One region of the Trinickia acidisoli genome, then DNA from elsewhere that is predicted to be linked to it. Evidence: predicted binding sites of a transcription regulator. Region 1 holds the regulator's gene; the other holds the start of a gene.
What was found. Region 1 encodes LexA, which represses DNA repair genes until DNA is damaged. Its sites were predicted from a motif close to ACTGTATNNNNATACAGT; they were not measured.
Positions count from the first base shown of each region.

Region 2: J3485_RS25110 (VRR-NUC domain-containing protein) is a predicted target of LexA. The motif match lies at 5,733-5,750, and genes of this name have one in related genera.

Region 1 is NZ_JAFLRG010000001.1:2,238,462-2,246,051, reverse strand. It holds gene J3485_RS10315 (hypothetical protein) at 407-1,324, shown strand; gene J3485_RS10310 (hypothetical protein) at 1,463-1,885, shown strand; gene nodJ (ABC transporter permease) at 1,973-2,818, opposite strand; gene nodI (nodulation factor ABC transporter ATP-binding protein NodI) at 2,937-3,851, opposite strand; gene J3485_RS10295 (universal stress protein) at 4,112-4,612, shown strand; gene J3485_RS10290 (DUF2939 domain-containing protein) at 4,726-5,358, opposite strand; gene J3485_RS10285 (hypothetical protein) at 5,567-5,908, opposite strand; gene lexA (transcriptional repressor LexA) at 5,944-6,591, opposite strand; gene J3485_RS10275 (CysB family HTH-type transcriptional regulator) at 6,927-7,590, shown strand, end outside.
Region 2 is NZ_JAFLRG010000002.1:1,503,822-1,511,411, reverse strand. It holds gene J3485_RS25125 (efflux RND transporter periplasmic adaptor subunit) at 1-163, shown strand, start outside; gene J3485_RS25120 (efflux transporter outer membrane subunit) at 163-1,644, shown strand; gene J3485_RS25115 (ATP-dependent DNA helicase) at 1,703-3,997, opposite strand; gene J3485_RS25110 (VRR-NUC domain-containing protein) at 3,994-5,718, opposite strand; gene J3485_RS25105 (DUF1345 domain-containing protein) at 5,891-6,556, shown strand; gene J3485_RS25100 (NADPH-dependent FMN reductase) at 6,573-7,103, opposite strand; gene metE (5-methyltetrahydropteroyltriglutamate--homocysteine S-methyltransferase) at 7,371-7,590, opposite strand, start outside.

The DNA of each region.
Region 1 (7,590 bases):
GCAGGTCGGTTTCGGCGTGCGCCGTGTGACCAGAAAACAACAGAATCCCCAACAGCAACACAGTTATGATTTTCACGGCCGTCCTCACATTGAGTTAGGCCGCCTTTTTTCCCGATCACGGTCCTGTTTTCCCACAAAAAGGGACCAGGGGCATCTGTGGGGGCATCTAACTCTACATAAACACTCCCTGCGTAGGAGTGACAACGGTTAGGACGGAAAATTTGGGTCCCATCAGCCCCAAGAATTTCGTAAAAGCCCAGTTCTTCGGACTGGGCTTTTTGTTTCCCGCCATGCACTTGGTCGGCGACACGAGCTTCGATAAAGTGAACGTGTTCTCGCGTTTTAGCTTTGCTGGTCCCGTTGTCGCCGAATTGCCCTGTCGTAAAGCCTTTGGGAGGAGCGGACGATGTTTGCATTTGCAGCACACGCTCAGCGGCACGCCCACGCGATGCGCAATCCGAAGTCTTCCACGTCCGTAAGCCGAGAACATGCCGTCACGCATTCGACTAGTCCTGGGACGTCGATGCGTTCGCTCGGCGCGCTGTTCGGCCGCCGCGGCAGCTACACGTTATCGCCGCTGCATCCGCCCGACGCGCTATTGCAGCGCGATCAAGACTTCGCGAGCAAAGGACTGCATCCGAAAGAGGCCACGGCCATTCAGCGGTGTGCCAATGAGTTGCGGTGGTGCATCTACGTGCGGGCAGGCAATCCCGCCCGGCTGTTGCACGTCACGGACACGGGCGAACCCTTGCGAGAGCCCGTGCGTCCCAAGCCGGCTGGTCTTTATCAGAAGACGGACAAGAAAGACGGGCGCGTGTTCGTCGATGGCCGATTGTTTCGAGACGCGGCGGGCAATGCCTTTTGTGGCGATATCGATCTTCATGGCGTCTACAGAAAGAATGAATTCGGTGAATTCGAAGAAATCGACCCGGAATTGTTCGTACCGGCTATGAATACCGCCCTCGAAACAACTGGGCTGCATGTGCCTTGGCGGCTCGCGCCTCGTACGCCAATGATATGTGGGCCCTACGATGTCTTTCCGCATTCGCCGATCCAGCACGGTGCGCACGACGGATGGTCGGAACGCAACAACGCTTCATACGCCGGCGGCGTCAATATGGGTCCGCAACCCGGGGTCATCCGTTTCGCGCCCGACGAAATGCCGCGTTATTTCGTCTCGACGCAGCGCTACCACGATGATCTGGCTGTGCACGGAAAGGCAGTCGCTTATACGTCCGAGGCTTGGACGATGGGACGCAACCGTCGTGCGCAGGAGCATTACAAGCGCCGGCATTCGTCGCCGTCGTTGCGCGATCCCGCGTGAACGCCCCGTGCAAGTGTCCGATATCGTCGTCGTGCGCGGGCCGGCACGGCGCAAATGGTAGGATTCGTCCATTGGGCGGCGCGTTGACGCGCCGCCGGCGATGAATCACCCGAGAACCAAGCGAGCTACGACACCATCATGGGCACACACAAGACCCACCCCAAACTCGAGCAGGCATTGACGCGCGGCGACCTCGCGATCCGACATGCCAATTCCATGCGTGCCACGGCGGTTTTGCAGGCGCTCGGCAAGATGGTCGTCGATGCCTGCGCCACGATCGGCGTCGAGGCGTTCACGTCGATTCCCGACGGCGAGCGCATCTACGACCCTGACGGCGGCCTTTGGCCCCAGACGCTCCTGATCTCGCTCGATGGCCCTGTCGAAGAGGCCGACCCGGACGAGATTCGCACGGTGTGGCTGCTTGCGGATACTCCGTCAGTCGTTTTTCGCGTCGAATGGCAACGTGCGGACGGCAAGATCGGCCGGCACGAGGCACGTCCGTTTGCGACCGTCGCTTTTATCAGCGACGTCGAGATCCCGTGGAGCGACGACGAAGCGTGAGCCGTTGCGGCGCCGTTGGGCCGCCGCGAATCGCGGCATGCGCGCCGGGCCGATACGCCGGTATGCCGCACGCCGACATCCCACATGTCATCGCATCAATCTGCGCCTAAACAGTACGGCGCAGACGAAGAACGGTACGATCGAATAAGCGGCCAGCACCGCCAGATGTACCGCGATTTCGTCGATGGGACGTCCCAGCATGGCCGCGCGGATCAATTCGACCGCATGTTCGAGCGGCAGGATCGCGGCGACGCGACGGACGGCCTGGGGCAATTGCGCGAGCGGAAAGAACACCCCTGAGAGCAACAGCATCGGCGTAAGCACGAGCGTCTGGTAAAACATGAAGAAGTCGTACGACGGGGCAAGCGCCGTCACGATCATCGCGAGGCTTGCGAACGAGAGCCCGGCGAGCGCGACGACAGGCAGCGCGAGCAGCATCGACGGAAACCGCGCATAGCCGAGCACGCCGGCGACGAGCATGATGGCCGCCCCCGACAACACCGCCTTGCTCGCCGCCCAAATGATTTCTCCGACGACGATGTCCCCGAGCGTGAGCGGCGTATGCATGATCGCTTCCCACGTTCGTTGCACGTGCATGCGCGAAAAGCCCGAATACATCGACTCGAATGTGGCCGACATCATCACGCTCGAGCCGACCGTGCCTGCGGCCAAGAATGCAATGTAGGAGACCCCGTCGACGTGGCCCACCATCAAGCCGAGTCCGAAGCCTAAGCCGAACAGGTAGATCATCGGATCGGCCAGATTGCCTAGCATCGACGCCGCCGCCAGCTTGCGCCAAACGAGATAGTTGCGTCGCCAAACCGCGATCCAGTTCGTTGCGTTGGCCGGCAGCGCAAGCCGCCAGCGGCTCGCGCGCTCGGTTTTGGCGGTGTCGCGCGCCCGCCCGCGCGTATCGTAAGGAGGGGCATCCATCTTTCGTTCTCTCAACCGTCGTGCGCATCGTACTTTGATGCGGTAAGCATCGTCTTTGGCACCTGCCTGCTTTCGAAGCGGCGGCGGTGCAACGTCCGTTGCATCGGGGTGGAGCGGGTCAATCCTGCATTTCACGTCCCGTCAGCCGCAGAAACACGTCTTCGAGATTGGCCGGGCGGTGCACGTACCGCAAGCCCGAGCGGCCCGCCAGACGCTCGTTGACCGGCGCCGGGTCCCGGACGTAACAAAATAGCGTTTCGCCGCTGATCTCGGTACGGGTCGCGAACGGCGCGAGTTCGTCGCGCAACGTCGCCGGATCGGGACCGTAGACTTCGATGACGTCGCAGCCGATTTCCTTCGCCACCAATGCGCTCGGCGCCCCCTCGGCGATTTTGCGCCCCTCCTCGATGATGCACAGCCGATCGCAGAGCCGCTCCGCTTCTTCCATGAAATGCGTTGTCAGCAGGATCGTCTTGCCCCGCGCGAGCAGCGACCGCAATCGATCCCAGATCAAATGGCGCGCCTGTGGGTCGAGGCCGGTCGTCGGCTCGTCGAGAATCAGCGCGTCGGGATCGTTGATCAACGCGCGAGCGAGCGTCAGACGGCGTCTCATGCCGCCGGAAAGCTCGCCGACGCGCGCGTCGGCTTTGCTTTCCAGGCGTGCGAATTCAAGCAGATCCGGAACCATGGCGCGGGTTTTGCTCGGCGATAAACCGTAGTAGCGGCCGAACACGAGCAGATTTTCTCGTACGCTGAAATCGGGGTCGAGATTGTCGAACTGTGGGACGACCCCGACTCGCTGGCGCGCGAAGCGGGCGCCGGACGGAATGCTTTGCCCGCATAGCGCGATCGCTCCGCAGTCGGGCTCGACGAGGCCGAGCAGCATCTTCAGCGTGGTGGTTTTGCCCGCGCCATTGGGGCCGAGTAGGCCGAAGCATTCGCCGGCACGGACGTGAAACGACAAGCCGTCGACGACGGCTTTATCGCCATAGTGCTTCACCACGTCGCGAAATTCGATGGCGTTATTGGACATGAGGACGAACGAGACGCACCGCACCAAGGTTCTAGGCCGAAGGCGATCATTCTATTGCATCGCGCGTTCGCGCTTCGTGCCGGCGTGGTGCTAGTGTGGCGCCGCCCGGTGGTGCAACGCAGCGACGCACGCTTTCGCCGCCGTGGTGCATGCGCATAGAGACGAGGGCGGGCTAGGCGTTTTCCTAGCCTTGTCAGTCCAACTGCGGCGCACCATGATTGAAATGAAGAACCGCGATTCGCGCGGGCTGGGAGGCCATGATGGCAAGCTACAAAAAAATCCTATTGTGCTATGACGGCTCGCGCGAGGGCCGCAAAGCGTTGCGATGCGGTGCCGACCTCGCGCTCGACCTGAAGGCGGAAACGCACTTGCTGTCCGTCGTCGACATGCGTACGAGCATTGCCCAAAGCGCTGGGCTCCTGACGGACGTTGCGTGCGGCCGTTTCGAGGACGCCGCGCGGGAAATCCTGCAGGAAGGCGTCGATTGGCTGACGGAGCGTGGCGTACAAGCGCACGGGCACTTTGCGTTCGGCCATCCGATCGACGAAATTACCAATCTTGCCGATCAGCTAAAAGTCGACCTCATTGTCGTCGGCCATCGCGCACGCAGCGGGCTGTCGCGATGGTGGATGGGGGCCGGCAACACGCAGCTTCTCGACCGCGTTTCGTGCAGCATCCTCGTTGCGGTTTCGGCACCGCACGAGCAAGAGGACGCCAGCATGGCTGCGGCCATGGCGCATGCCGGCGGTCCAGGCGGCTAAGCGCGCGGAAGGACCGGCTTCGCCGCGCTGCACGCAGCTATGCCTTGCCTTCGCCTCGCTCTCGGCCGGTCAAGTCGACGCTCTCGACTGCGCGCGGGTGGGCTGACCGCGCGCTATGGCGCGAGTTCGACGGCATCGAGTTGCCACGAGAACCACCCGCGGCGATGAAAGACGATGCTGTAGGGCGGGGTGTCGGTGTCGCGCGTATAGGTGACGGCAAACGTGCTCATGTCTCGATAGCCGGCGCTGCCCTTGGCGGGCGCCGCAGCCGTTTGTTCCGAAGCCGAAGCAGGTGCCGAGGGCGCTTCTTGCGCCGGCTGCACTGGCTGTGGTTGCTCCTCGCCGACAGGCGGCGGCGTCTCGCCTGGTTTCCCTTGCGGCGGCAGCCCTTCGAGCAAGGCTGCGACGCCATCGGGCGTGGCATACGCATCGACGAGCGGATTGACGAGCGCCATGCCGACGAGCGCGCCGAGCGCGGCAAGCGGATGCTGGAGCTTTTCCGTATCGACTCGCTGACTCAACATCTGGGTCACTTGTTGCTTGAGGCTCGTTCGCAGCGCCGGATAGTCGACGTAGCGATCGATCGTTTGCGCGTCGCGTGCCTGCACGGCATCGCGCAGCTTGCTCAACACGAGGTAGGGCGATGCGTAAGCGAAGACGGCCAGGGCGACCACAATGATCACGGCGCCCACCACGACGGCGGCTGCCAGCGGTTTTCGGGCGTTGGAGCGGTTTTCAGTTGTCATGAGACGGAGGCCTTTGTCGATGTCCAATGCTAATCGACAGAGACTACGCGAAAACGATCCCTACCAAAAATGGCGATCTCGCGAGGATAGGCAACGTTGGCCGCGCATTCGACACACATTCGTCGACACACATTCGACGCCTCGAGCCGTCGCTATCGTGTGTGCAGCGTTGCCGGTGCAAGCAGCGCGCTTACCACGCGAAAAACGATTAACCCCACCGTGGGGCCGGTGCGCCGGCACGTTCGTCGTCGATGCATCGATCGATCATTTTGCATACTGCGTCGATCGTGCCGACGAGGATGACGCGCGACGCGCCATGATAGACGCGCACGGGTGCTCGTCGCGCCGGCTCCGCATGCAACGCGCTATTGAGCGACACGCGAGCGAATGCGGGCAGCGCGGCAGGCTGCATGCCCGCAAGCGACGCGTTGTCGTTTTGCCGCGCAGGGCTCGGGGCGACTGCCTCGAGCGGTGGGCAGGCAACGAGACCGCGCAAGTGGCGCAGGCGGCCGAAGGTGCGAAAAGGCATGAGGCGGGCAAGGCGATCCATGGCGTCTCCCAAACGTGTTCAGACGGTGTTCAGAGTCAGAATTCGGTCGAGCGAATCAGGCCGACCGCAATGCCTTCGAGCGCGAAGTCGGCGCTGTCGGCCGCAACGAAGATGTTCTCGTAATCGGGGTTCTCGGCGATGAGCTCGATCCCGTTCGGGCGCCGCTTTAGGCGCTTGACCGTGACGTCGTCGCCGAGCCGCGCAACGATGATTTGCCCGTCGTTCGCTTCGCTGCGTCGTTGCACGGCGAGCAAATCGCCGTCGAGAATGCCGGCGTCGCGCATCGACAGGCCGCGTACCTTCAACAGGTAGTCGGGCTTGCTCGAAAAGAGCGCCGGGTCGCACGCATAGTGCTGCGAGATGTGCTCCTGCGCGAGGATGGGGCTACCGGCCGCGACGCGGCCCACGAGCGGCAGAGACAACTGCATCAATGCCGGATGTGGCAACGTGAACTGATGCGGCATGTCGTCGGACGCCACCAGCCGGATGCCCCGCGATGCGCCGGCCGCCAACTCGATCACGCCCTTGCGCGCCAGCGCTCGCAGATGTTCCTCGGCCGAATTGGCCGAGGAAAAGCCGAGCCCCGCCGCGATTTCGGCGCGCGTGGGCGGAAAGCCGCTGTGCTCGATCGAATGGCGGATCAAATCGTAAACCTGCTGCTGCCGGGCGGTGAGTTTGGTCATGGGCGTCACTGTATGGATAGACAGGTGCCTGTATTTTTATACAGTATCGAGAGAATTTCAACCCTGTTGTTGCGACCCCACGTCGCCTTTAGCAGAAATCGGCATTAAAAAATGAGGATTTATTTGTTCATGGAATAAGCGGCATCGCCTAGACTGGGCCGGCCCTAACAAAAAGACATCGGACGAGGCGGGTGCCGGAAGCCATGTTCGGACGCGCGCGGGACGTGCGTGCCGGCAGTCGGCAGATCCGCCCAGCGCGAACCTCGAGCGGCAGCGTGGCCCATGCCGCATCGCGACGATCGATGACCCAACCCCTGTCGAAGAGAGACGCTCGCATGAACTTCCAGCAGTTGCGCTTCGTGCGCGAAGCGGTGCGCCGCAATTTGAATCTGACCGAGGTGGCCAATGCGTTGTTTACCTCGCAGTCGGGCGTGTCCAAGCAGATCAAAGATCTCGAGGACGAACTCGGCGTCGACATCTTCGTGCGTCGCGGCAAGCGGCTCACGGGGTTGACGGAGCCTGGCAAGGCCGTGCATCAACTGATCGAGCGCATGTTGCTCGACGCGGAGAACATGCGCCGCGTCGCCAGGCAATATGCCGACGAGGACACGGGCCATCTCGTGGTCGCGACGACGCATACGCAGGCGCGTTATGCGCTGCCCAAAGTGGTGCGTGAGTTCACGCGAGCGTTTCCGAAGGTGCAGCTCGCGCTGCGGCAAGGCAATCCGCAGCAGATCGCGCAGATGCTCATCGACGGCGAGGCCGACATCGCGATCTCGACCGAAGCGCTCGATCGCTTCCCCGACATCCTCACGTTTCCGTGCTATTCGTGGCACCACGTCGTCGTCGTGCCGAAGCACCATCCGCTCGCCAGCCGCGCGCGCGTCACGCTCGAGGATGTCGCCGACTATCCGATCGTGACCTACGATCGCGATTTCACGGGGCGCTCGCATATCGACGCGTCGTTCGCCAAGGTGGGCACGCTGCCCGACGTCGTGC
Region 2 (7,590 bases), on a different contig from region 1:
GCATCTGCATCCGGTCACGATTGCGCAAGATCTCGGGCAAGTGCTCGTCATCGATAGCGGCGTCGAGCCGACCGACAAGATCATCGTGAACCCGAGCGACTCGATTGCCGACGGCGACCACGTCCAGGTCATGCAGCAGAACGCGGACAAGGGGCTTTCCTGATGCGCGGCAGCCGTTTCGCTCCGACGTGGGCCGCCGCCGCGGTGGCTGTACTGTGCGCCGCGTGCACCGTCGGTCCCGATTACAAGCGCCCGCAGGTACCGGCGCCGCAAGCATGGCGGGCCGATTCGTATTGGCGGCTTGCGTCGCCTTCGCATGCGTCGCTCGCGCTCGACTGGTGGCAGGCATTCGGCGACGATGCGCTCGACGGACTCGAGAAGCAAGCGCTGATGCAGAATCAAACGCTTGCCGCGGCGAGTGCGCATTACGCGCAGGCGAAGGATACGCTCGCTTATACGTCCGCGCAGCGGCTGCCCGAACTCGATCTGCAAGGGCAGCTCGATCGTTTGAAGATATCGAAGGACCGGCCGGCGACGACGTACTCGACACCGAACCAATCGACCGTGCAGAACGAAGTGTTGGTTGGGCCGACGATCACGTACGACACGGATCTGTTCGGGCGCATCCGGCGCGAAGTCGAAGGTGCGAAGGCATCCGAGGAGCAAGCGGCCGACGACTTGGCCAATGCGCGCCTCGTGCTGACGACCGATCTCGCCACCGACTATTACGCGCTGCGCGAACTCGACGCCGAAATCGACGTATTGAACCAATCGGTGAAATTGCAGGACAAGGCGCTCGATTACGTGAAGGCCGAGCATGACCTCGGCTCCGTATCCGGCCTCGATCTGTATCAGCAGCAGGCGCATCTCGATGCCACGCGTGTTCAGGCGACGTTGCTCGTCAATCAGCGCGCCCAGTACGAACACGCCATTGCGGCGCTCGTCGGCGTGCCGGCGCCGCAATTCTCGATCGCGTCGAAGGTGACCGAGACGACGGTGCCGCCGATCGCGATCGGCATTCCGAGCGATGTGCTGCAGCGGCGGCCCGACATCGCGTCGGCCGAGCGGGCCATGGCATCGGCCAATGCAAAAATCGGTGAGGCGAAGGCGGCGTTCTTTCCTAGTCTGATACTGAACCCCGGCATCGGCTGGGAATCGACGGCATTCGCCAATCTTCTCACCGCACCGAGCTTGATGTGGACGCTCGGTTCTCAATTGAGCCAGGTCGTCTTCGACGGCGGGCGACGCAGCGCCAACGTGCGCTTTGCGAGCGCGGGATACGTCGAGGCGGAAGCGAACTATCGTCAGGCCGTGCTCAATGCGTTTCAGCAGGTGCAGGACGGCGTAACCGGTCTATCCGTGCTCGACGACGCCTCGAAACAAGCGCATGCCGCCGTGATCGATGCGCGACGACTGCTCTCGCTGGCGAACGATCGCTATTCCGGCGGCCTCGTTGCTTATCTCGACGTGATCGACGCGCAGCAATCGCTGCTGACGAGTCAGCTTACCGAGGTGCAGATTCACGGCCAGCAGATGTCGCTTTCCGTGGCGCTCGTGAAGGCGCTCGGCGGCGGGTGGAACGACCAGATGACGGCCGATGCCGGGACGACGCAAGTCGCCAAGGCCAAGGGCAACGGAAGCTAACGCGAAACGTTAGGACGTGCGAACGATCGTCGGCGCGGCTTGGGGTTCGCTCGACTATTCAGGGCAAAGCCCACCATGCCGGCAGCAGACGTCGCACTTCCGCGTGCCGATAACGGTCGTCGATCAAGTGCAATACGCCGGCGTCGGTTTCCGTGCGGATGACGCGGCCCGCCGCCTGCACGACTTTTTGCAAGCCGGGGTACAAGTAGACGTAGTCATAGCCGCGGCCGAACTTCGCGTCCATCTTGCGGCGCATTTCCTCGTTGACGTCGTTGACTTGCGGCAGGCCAAGCGTGGCGACGAACGCGCCGATCAGTTGCTCCCCGACCAAATCGACCCCTTCCGAAAACGCGCCGCCGAGCACGGCCAAACCGATCCCGCCGATCCTGCCGGTTTCGCGCTCGGCCATGCGAAAGCGCGCCAGAAATGCGTCTCGTGCCGCTTCGTCCATGCCGGGTGCTTGCGTCCAAATCGGCACTTCCGGATAGTGCTCGCGCAAGCGCTCGGCGATACGTTGCAAATAATCGAAACTGCTTAGGAAGCCTAAATAATTGCCGGGACGATCCGCATATTGGCGCGCCATCAAATCGACGATCGGTATGAGCGAGCGTTCGCGATCGCGCCATCGCGTCGAGACGTGCGCGGCAACGTGGATCTTCAATTGCTGGGGGCGGAACGGACCTTCGACGTCGATGGCGGCGGTGCCGTCGGGCAGACCGAGCATGTCGCGATAGAACTGCTGGGGCGCGAGCGTGCCCGAGAACACGACGGTCGCACGCGCTGCCGCATGCCTTGCGGCAAGAAAATGCGCGGGTACCACGTTGCGCACGCACAGCGTCGATAGTGACCGGTCTTGATCGGCCGTGCTTTTTCCGCTGAGACGCACGTCGAACACCGAGTGCTCCCCGAATTGTTCGGACAACGAAACGAAATGCATCGCGTCGAAAAAGACGCGCAGCAGGGTGTCGCCGAGCGAGAGCGGTGCGTCGGCCAGGTGATCCGTGACCGCGCCGATCAGGTTTTGCGCCGCGGACAACACGCGAGCCGGCACCTCGGCATAAGTTTGATAGGCGCTCGCTTGCGCACGATTGAGCGCATTCCATTCGCGCTGCAATCGTTGCAGCGGCTTTTTCAGCACGGCCGGTGTCGATTTGGCAGCCGCCTTGAACGCGGCTTGTTCGATCGAGGCCGTGTACATCTTGCGTCCGCGTTCGAGCAAGTTGTGCGCTTCGTCGACGAGCACGGCTACGTTCCACTGATTGATGCGCGTGAGCGCATAAAGCAGCGCGCTGCTGTCGTAGTAATAGTTGTAGTCGCCTACGACGATATCGCACCAGCGTGCGAGTTCTTGTGCAAGGTAGTAAGGGCAGACCTCATGCGCGAGCGCGGCTCGGCGCACCGTCTCGCGATCGAGGCGGCGGCTCGCGAGCGCCGTTTCGCGCGCGGCGGCGAGCCGATCGTAGAAGCCGCGTGCAAGCGGGCACGATTCGCCGTGACACGACTTGTCGGGATGTTCGCAAGCTTTGTCGCGCGCCACGAGTTCGAGCGTTCGCAGCGGCAGCGCGCTGTCGCAACGGTGCAAGGAATCGATCGCATCGAGTGCAAGGGCTCGGCCGGGTGTCTTCGCCGTCAGAAAGAAAATGCGTTCGACGTGGCCTTGTGCGCATGCTTTGAGCGCCGGAAACAGCGTGGCCAGCGTCTTGCCGATACCGGTCGGTGCTTGCGCCATCAACGCGCGCCCGTCGCGTGCCGCGCGATAGACGGCCACCGCGAGTTCGCGTTGCCCGCTGCGAAACGCGCCGTGCGGAAACGGCAAACGTTCGAGTGCCGCATTGCGCGCGCCGCGATGATCGCTTTCGCGCATTGCCCATCCGAGAAATCGTTCGCACTGCTGATCAAAAAAGCGATGCAGCGCGGCCGCGTCGTGCTTCTGGGTAAGGATGGTTTCCTTGCGCGTGCCGATGTCGAAATAGACGAGCGCGACATTCAGCTCGGCGAGTCCTTGCGCTTGGCAGAGCAGATGACCATAGACGAGCGCTTGCGCCCAATGCAGCGCCCGGTGGTTGTCGGGCATCGCGTCCAATTGGCCTCGATATGTTTTGATCTCGTCGAGACGATTGAGCGCCGGGTCGTATCCGTCGGCTCTGCCGCGTACCGACAATTCACCGTAGCTTCCGGCTAGCGTAAGTTCCGCTTCATATCCTCCTTGACGTTCCGCCTTGCGCCGAGCCGTGACCGCCGCATGCCCTTCGATACCTTCGAGCGCGGTGGGCGATGGCGTGAAGCGCAGATCCAGATCGCCCTGTTTGGCCGTGAATTCGCAGAGGGTTCGAACGGCGACGACGTAGCTCATGCCGCGGCCTTCGCTTCATCATCATCGGGCCCTTGTGCCCAACGAACGTCCAGCACGCGCACCGGCATGCCGTGGGCGATGCAATAGCGCAGCCAGCGCGTTTGATTGTCTTGTAGCTTGTCGCCAGGGCCCTTGACTTCGATGAGTTCGTAGCGCCGCTGCGCGGGCAGGAAACGCACGAGGTCGGGTAAGCCCGATCGATTTTCGCGGATATCGGCGAGCAGCCGCGTGAACCATAGTTTCAGATGTGCGGCGGGTAAGCACTCGAGCGCGAGTTCCATCAGTTCCGGCGTCAACATTCCCCAGAACACGAACGGCGACTGCAGGCCGGCTTTCTCTTCGAAGTGGCGCAGGATCGTGAAACGATAAGCACTGCTATCGAGTTGCGAAAGACAGCGCGCGAACGTTTCGACTCGTCGCGTCAAGAAATCGGGCGCGTGCAGATCGGCCGGGCCGCGTTGGAACGGGTGAAAGAACGCGCCCGGCACGGAGGCGAATACCGCTTCCCAGCAGAGCAAACCGAACAGCGAATTGATCAACGCATTTTCGACGTAGAAGACGGGGGCCGTATCGGTGCTGAGATGGTCGCGTGCGACGTATTCGACGGCGAATGGCTCGTCGGGGCAGGGCAAGACGAGCGTCTCGCGTGCGATCGCGTTTTCGCGGGTGACCCCGGCGACCCCGGCGGCCCGTGCTGCCGAATGCCCGACCGCTCTATGCAGCCTCGGCATCATCCTTGCGACGCGCTGGCATTCGGCTTCGCCTTCCGGTTCGAGCAACGCGTGCGAGGCCAGTGCGAACGCGTCGGCCGAGCGCCCGTCCCGCTCGAGCACGCGGATGCGTCGGTGCCGTGCGCCGGGCCAAGTGCTGCGCGTGTACGCATCGAGTGCCGTGGGCCAGCGAGCGAGGCGTTCGGCATGGTGGCCGATTTGAAACAGCAGCTTCGCGCGTCGCGTGTCGAGCCAAGGATTGGCGATGTCGATGTCGATGGCCGTGGCTGCGGCAATCAAGGTGTCGATGTCTTGCGCGTCCGTGAGCGTATCGAGTGCGGCGCGGCAGGCCTGCAGCGAGAGATAGGCATCGATATCGGCCCGTGTGCGAAACGCGCGTGCCGACGGCGGAAACGACACGGCCTCGTATTGGTAGACGCCTAAATCGGCGAGCACGAACTCCGACCAATCCTGATGAAGATTGCCGAAGAACATGAGCCGGAAGCGGTCGCAGAGCGGATCGAATAGGGTCCGTATGGCGCGATCGGCTGTATCGATGTCCCACTCGCCGTAGCGTAGCGGCTCAGGATGATCGGCGCGTAGGGCATCGAGCCAGGCCGATTTGCGCGCGTGCTTGTTGCCGCCCGTGGCCGGAAATAGGCGCGCGAGTTCGGGGCGAGTCGTGACGGCGAACAGTTCGTCGATCGTCAAAGGGGCATCCGCATCGACCCAACCGATTACCGCCAGCGGGCCGGCGGCTTGAAACGGACAACCGATTTCGTCATAGACGAGCCGGCTTGCGCGAAACAGCGACCCTTGCCGCATCAACATCCGAACGAGCAGGGCGCGCGACGGCTGCGGCAGATCGGGGAAGGCTTGGAGAAAGTTGCGTTCGCTTGCGTCGAGCAGGTCGTCGTAACGCTCGGCGATCCACGCCAGCGCGCGCTCGAAGTTCAGCAGGTAATAGAGCGACGAATAGGTCGACGAGGGCGACGGAGCAGGGGACGGCACGGCGGCACGATGGGGCTGTATAAATGTACAGGGATGATAGCAAATCCGCGAACGAAGGCGTTTGCCGTCGATCGGCACTCGAACGACGCTTCCGGCCGCACGGGAGGCGATAATAGCCGCCAGCCGTTTCGTGCGACGCGGCGACCCTTCCACTCAACTCGATATGAACTCTATGGATGCATCGGCGCGCATCGCTCGCTTCTTGAGTAACCGACCGCGTATTTTTATCGGCGTGGCCCTTGGCGTTATCGCTTACTTTATCGAGCCATGGCATTTGAGGCCGATCCAGAAGCCGCTATTCGCGTGGGACGTGGGCATGTGGCTGTATCTCGTCATGATTTGGACTCTCATGGCGAGAGCGAGCCCGCAGGATATCCAGCGCGTGGCCGAGCGGGAGGACGAGGGGGCGACGGCGATGCTCGCGATCATCACGGCTGCCGCGGTCGCGAGCTTGGTGGCCATCATCGTCGAATTGTCGGCCGCGAAGGGGCTCGGCGCGCGGCAGGCCAGCATCAACTACGCGCTGACCGGCGCGACGATGATCGGCACTTGGTTGCTGATTCCGACGGTATTTACGTTGGAGTACGCGCGCTATTACCACCAGGCGGGCGAGGGGCAGGCGTCGTTGAAATTTCCCGAACACGACGAACCGCTCGATTATTGGGACTTTATGTACTTCTCCTTCACGATCGCGGTGGCGTCGCAGACCTCCGACGTGTCGGTATGCTCGCGGCGCGCCAGGCGAACGGCATTGGCGCAGTCGATCTTGTCGTTCTTTTTCAATGCCGCGGTACTGGGTTTGTCGGTGAATATTGCCGCGGGGTTGCTCGGGTCTTGAGGGGCGCGGCGTTCTGTTATTTCGAATGAAGCTCGGCCGCGAAATCAGCCAAGAACGCCTTGATCTTCGCCTCATGCTCAGGAAGACGCAGCAGGTCGGTGGCTTCTCGCTGGGTTTTTCCGATGAGCGGAATGCGCAGAAACACGTGCTCGAGGAATCGATCGCTGACCGTCGAGAGCACGAGCCTGAGCGAGGCCAACATATCGTCGCCGCGGTGAGAGGCGTGTGCGAGGGCGATCGGCTTTCCGACGACTTCGAATCGCGAGACCATCCAATCGATGGCGTTCTTGAGGCCGCCTGGGATCGCGCGGACATACTCGGGGCTCGAGACGACGATGCCGTCGGCAGCGGATACGAGCGCCAGGAAATCGACGACTTCTAGCGGTGTTCTTTCACCCTCGGCGTCCGGCGAAAAAACGGGCAGCACGTCGAGCCGATGAAAAACGGACAATTCGCAGCCGTGCGGCGCGAGGTCTTTCATGGCCATCAACAGCGCGGTGTTGATGGACGCCTCGCGCGCGCTGCCGGAAATCGCCAAGATTTTCATGCTGGATGGATCCCATGTCTAACCTGCCGAGCGCTTTCGGCCTGGGTGGCCTTTCGCAAGCTCGTCAAGGATAGACGGACGCGCGACGCGCTCCAAGAGGTGAGCCTCCAGAAAACGCAATCGCCGGATCCAACACTGTGCTCACGGTCGTCATGTCGTTGCCGCATGACCGCATTCGCACGCGGGCATGTACCCGCACGGGACGTGCACGCATCCCGCTGCGTGCGACGCTCCGCACGCAGCGGGAAAACATGACGAAACGTAGCGTTACTGCACCTGGCCGCGCAGCGTCTTCGCCGCCGCCACCATGTTCTTCAGCGCGGGAATGACTTCTTCCCACTGGCGCGTCTTCAAGCCGCAGTCCGGATTCACCCACAGGCGCTCGGCCGGAATACGTTCGGCAGCTTTCTTCATCAACTGCACGATGTGCTCCTGGCTCGGGATGTTCGGCGAGTGAATGTCGTACACGCCCGGCCCGATTTCGTTC